2 regions of the Drancourtella sp. An12 genome follow, and region 2 is predicted to be linked to the other one. Evidence: a T-box and tRNA genes for the amino acid it is inferred to sense, from the RefSeq annotation. Region 2 holds a T-box; the other holds one or more tRNA genes.
The links. A T-box is a leader RNA that pairs with one kind of tRNA and senses whether it is charged. The one in region 2 lies ahead of proS (proline--tRNA ligase), so its partner is inferred to be a tRNA-Pro.
Positions count from the first base shown of each region.

Region 1: it has a tRNA-Pro gene. The T-box ahead of proS (proline--tRNA ligase) is inferred to sense a tRNA for this amino acid. The anticodon was not compared.

Region 1 is NZ_NFLO01000004.1:182,578-184,975, reverse strand. Features, by position in the region: gene B5E64_RS06360 (MerR family transcriptional regulator) at 21-812, opposite strand; tRNA gene B5E64_RS06355 (tRNA-Gln) at 961-1,031, shown strand; tRNA gene B5E64_RS06350 (tRNA-Pro) at 1,036-1,109, shown strand; tRNA gene B5E64_RS06345 (tRNA-Gln) at 1,184-1,254, shown strand; tRNA gene B5E64_RS06340 (tRNA-Pro) at 1,259-1,332, shown strand; gene B5E64_RS06335 (hypothetical protein) at 1,794-2,285, shown strand; gene B5E64_RS06330 (ABC transporter ATP-binding protein) at 2,359-2,398, shown strand, end outside.
Region 2 is NZ_NFLO01000015.1:45,379-47,776, forward strand. Features, by position in the region: gene proS (proline--tRNA ligase) at 1-1,319, opposite strand, end outside; T-box leader at 1,409-1,613, opposite strand; gene B5E64_RS12685 (nucleotidyltransferase domain-containing protein) at 1,895-2,230, shown strand; gene B5E64_RS12690 (HI0074 family nucleotidyltransferase substrate-binding subunit) at 2,217-2,398, shown strand, end outside.

The sequences.
Region 1 (2,398 bases), on a different contig from region 2:
CGAAAAACGGGGATGTCCTTTCAGGTGACAAGAAGCTGAAGTTCTGTGATGTGTTCATCCGGGTCCGCAGACTGATGGATATCAACCCAGAGCAGCTCAAGAAACCATGGCCCGGCCGTAAGTCCATGCTCCTGGGCGTAGGAGAGCAGTTTCGGGATGCCTTCGGCATTGTGGACGGTGCTTCCATGGTAGCTGTAGGAAAGATAACGTCCTTCCGGCAAGGTATCCGGACCGTCCTCGGCAATGAGAAATACTCCCTCGTAGCCAGTGTAATTTCCTTCCCTGGCAGATGCGGCAGGCAGCAAAGAACCGATATGATTGCTGCCGATAATATAGAGAGTGTCCTGGGACTGGTTAAACAGCTGTTTCATCAGTACATCCATCTCTTCGTCCTTCTGATAACCAGAGTGAAGAATATGGCAGGACCGCGCCGGAAGCCATTTTTCCGTGACGGTCTCAAGAGGCTGATCCTCCGCCTTCCGGATCGTTGCAAGGCGCTCCTGCACATTAGACTGAAGCTTCGTAAGGTCTGTGATTTTCAGGCGGATCGCATCCAGCTCATCCCGGAGCAGCTGTTCCGTCGTATGAATACTCCGGTCATTTAAATATTCCCGGATCCGCTCCATGGGAAATCCAAGCCCCCTAAGATCCCGGATCACATTCAGACGCCAGATATCATTGAGACGATAGAGGCGGTATCCGTTTTCACCGCGCTTCGGTGTCAGGAGACCAAGCTCCTCATAGTAACGCAGTGTGTCCACACTGATCTGATACAGCTTTGAGATTTCTCCGATTTTAAAATACTGTTTCATAAGCGCCTCCTGAAAAACCATTGTTGTTCGTATTATATCAGGGTTTGGAAGAAGGTGGAAGAGAAAATGAAAAAAAGTGTTGACAATCAAAATTTTTTTGATATAATAGTCTTGTTCGCTGATAAAACAGTGACACGGCAAATGCTGATGCGGATTGGTGTAATGGCAGCACAGCAGACTCTGACTCTGTTAGTAGAGGTTCGAGTCCTCTATCCGTAGTTATCGGAGTGTGGCTCAGCTTGGTAGAGCGCTACGTTCGGGACGTAGAGGCCGCAGGTTCAAATCCTGTCACTCCGATCACCGGAAAAACTCAATTTTTGCCGATGAAAACAACATATATTAAAAACGCTTTGAAAGACAGAAAGCAGCGATGCGGATTGGTGTAATGGCAGCACAGCAGACTCTGACTCTGTTAGTAGAGGTTCGAGTCCTCTATCCGTAGCTTTCGGAGTGTGGCTCAGCTTGGTAGAGCGCTACGTTCGGGACGTAGAGGCCGCAGGTTCAAATCCTGTCACTCCGATTTTTTTATTAGATACCGTAAAGCCTTAATATCAGGGTTTTACGGTGTTTTTATTTTTTGCGAAAATATAACTGAATTTCTAAAAAGGTTTTGTCAATACTTATCCAATGAAGTAATTTTTAAAAAGAATGATCCAGTCGGAAAGGGCTACATCCGGTCCGTACTCGTGGCTCTGGCATGAGTATAGTACGGTTCTTAAATCAATGCGGCGCCAGTTAAAAAACTCCCTTTGCCTGTAGACGGGCAGGGGAGTTTTTTGATGAATGACTTTTTAAAGATCTCCTAAAAGAGCTTATCAGACAGAGCAGGAGGCGGAAGTGAAAATAACTGAGATGAGAGATAAAAAGACACTATGAGCGAAATGAAGGACAAAATAGGATAACCTTCTTGTTAAACTGCTGATTTTATTGTAAAAATAAAGAAACTTGATTGTAAAATTTTTATAAAAGGAGATTGACGAGATGAGCACAAAAAGGATGAAGAAGATTGTGGCAGCTGCCATTGTAACAGCAACTGTATGCGGAATGATGGCGGGATGTACGTCGAAAGAAGAAAAAATTGAAGTGAATGCGTCCACTTCTCCATACGAAGATATGGTGGATTATTTTGAGCAGGAAGGACTCATTTTGGAGGACTGCGAACCGGTAGATATCAATGAAACACCAGGATATCTCACAGACAATACGAATGGACAGTTTACTGAGACGAAAGTGGCGGATAAAGCATATGATTATGATGGACTCTGGCTGTTCTGGTGGGATCCGGAAAACAAGACGGATCTATATGAAAACTATGAGTCTATGGCTGCCAACCAAGGAACGATAGTCCTTGCCGGAGGCGCTGCGGTCCTTGAGACGGAAGCGGTAAACGGAACTTACGCAATTGCATTTTCAGAGGATTATGAAAAGAAACAGGATGCGGTTAAAGTGTTTGAAATGATAGAAAACGAATAACAGTTCAATGTGATTTGCACTATTTATATTCTAGTACCAATGCTCTGAAATTAAGAAAAGGTAGGGAAACAATATGGAACGGGTTTTTGGAAAAGACAGGGGCAGCATGGGAC
Region 2 (2,398 bases):
GCTTCTTCACAGCTTTCATCTCCACACCACATCGCTTTGATGAATCCTCTGTTGTCCTTGAATTTTGCAACCATTTCATCCATGGTCTCTGCCTCATCGATGTGGCCGTCCAGGAATGCTTTTGCTCTTGTATACATATCCTGCTGAATTGTCTCGAGAAGTTCAGCCAGTGCTGCCGGTACCTCGTCGATTGCTACAACAGTCTTCTCTCTTGTGTCACGTCTTACAAGGACTGCCTGACCGTTTTCGATATCTTTCGGTCCAAGTTCCACACGTACCGGAATTCCAAGCATCTCCTGCTCGCTGAATTTCCATCCCGGACTCTTTTCGGACTCGTCGATGTCTGCACGTAATCCTTCTGCGCGGATCGCTGCCAGCAGCTCTTCTGCACGGTCAAGAACACCTTCCTTGTGCTGTGCCACCGGGATCACGCGTACCTGTTTCGGAGCGATTCTTGGCGGAAGCACCAGGCCGCTGTCATCGCCATGTACCATAATGATCGCACCAATAATTCTTGTAGAAAGTCCCCAGGATGTTTCATAAACACTGTGGAGCTCATTGTTCTTATCCAGATATTTGATGTCGTATGCATCCGGGAATCCATTTCCGAAGAAGTGGCTTGTCGCGGACTGAAGTGCCTTTCCATCATGCATCAGCGCTTCTACTGTGTATGTGTCTTCTGCACCTGCAAACTTCTCACTTTCTGTCTTTCTTCCAGCTACATATGGAATCGCAAGAGACTCGCTGATGAAGTCTTTGTAGACCTTCCACATCATAAGTGTTCTCTCTTCTGCTTCCTCGTAAGTTGCGTGGATGGTATGTCCTTCCTGCCACAGGAACTCTCTGGAACGAAGGAACGGACGTGTCGTCTTTTCCCATCTCAGTACGGAATTCCACTGGTTCCATACTTTCGGAAGGTCACGGTAAGACTGCACGATACGGCTCCACAGATCACAGAACAGTGTCTCTGATGTCGGACGGATCGCATATCTTTCCTGTAATCTCTCTGTTCCGCCATGTGTCACCCATGCAGCTTCCGGAGCGAATCCTTCTACGTGATCCGCTTCTTTCTGAAGCAGATTCTCCGGAATCAGCATCGGAAGGTATACGTTCTCTACTCCTGTATCTTTAAATCTCTTGTCCAGATCTGCCTTGATATTTTCCCAGATTGCATATCCATTCGGCAGATAGTTCAGGCATCCTTTCACGCTGGAATAGTCGCAAAGCTCTGCCTCTCTCACCACATCCGTGTACCACTGAGCGAAATCTTCATCTCTGGATGTGATAGACTTTACAAATTTTTTGTTGTCCTTTGCCATGTCGCATTCTCCTCTCATCATACTTTTTCACAGCTTCCAAGGACTTCTGCCCCCTGTCTTAATGTAAAAAACACCGGGCATCCGTCCCAAACAGGGACCGGATGTCCGGCGGTACCACCCTCATTAACCACAACATCTGCGGCTCACTTCATTGATCATTAACGCTGATAAAACGCTGCACTTTTCATACAGGAACTCCAGGTCCGGTTCAGCCGTGATCCGTCAAAGGCTCGCACCACCCGCCTCTTCTCTGAAACTTCTCTTAGGCTTACTATTCCCCTTCATCGTTCATTTATTCGGCTTTCGCCATGAAATTATTCAAATTTTACCCGAAAAAATCGGGAGTGTCAAGTAAAACGCATTGATTCCTACTAATTTGCCCGTTTTTGTGTTACTGTTCACACCGTACTCGGCAGAAGCAAGATGCAGCGTCATGCTTGCATGTAAGATGCATCTTCCTTCTGTTGAGTACGGGTGGAACTCATAACGTTTTTGTACATGGTATGTCATGGTTTTTACAATTTCTTTTTCTTTTCTTCTATGCTATGATTAGAAAAAGAAAGGAGTGCAGTATAATGAGTGAAATTACAAAACTACACACTTCTATGAAAATCACACCTTCCAGCACCGGAATCAATCAAAGAGTCCTCAATGAAATCTCCGCATTGGCCCAGAAGTACAACATTCGACAAGTTATTCTGTTTGGCTCCCGTGCAAGAGGAGATTTTTCCCCAACCAGTGACATTGATCTTGCGGTAAGCGGCGGAAATATAGCCCGTTTTTCTTTGGATCTGGATGAAGAAACTTCTACGCTGTTAAAATATGATATTGTTGATCTGGAACGGGCAATGCAGCCCGAATTACGCGAGTCTATAAAAAAGGAGGGGAAAACACTTTATGAAAAAATATGATAATTTTTGTTCCGCTTTATCAAACATGAGGCAGATATATAAATATACTGAACCTTATGATGATACGGTTATTCTTACTGGCTTGGTCGGGTTATATGAAATCTGTTTCGAGCAGTCATGGAAAATGATTTATGAAGCCAGTGCAACAGGATCACCTAAAATTATTCT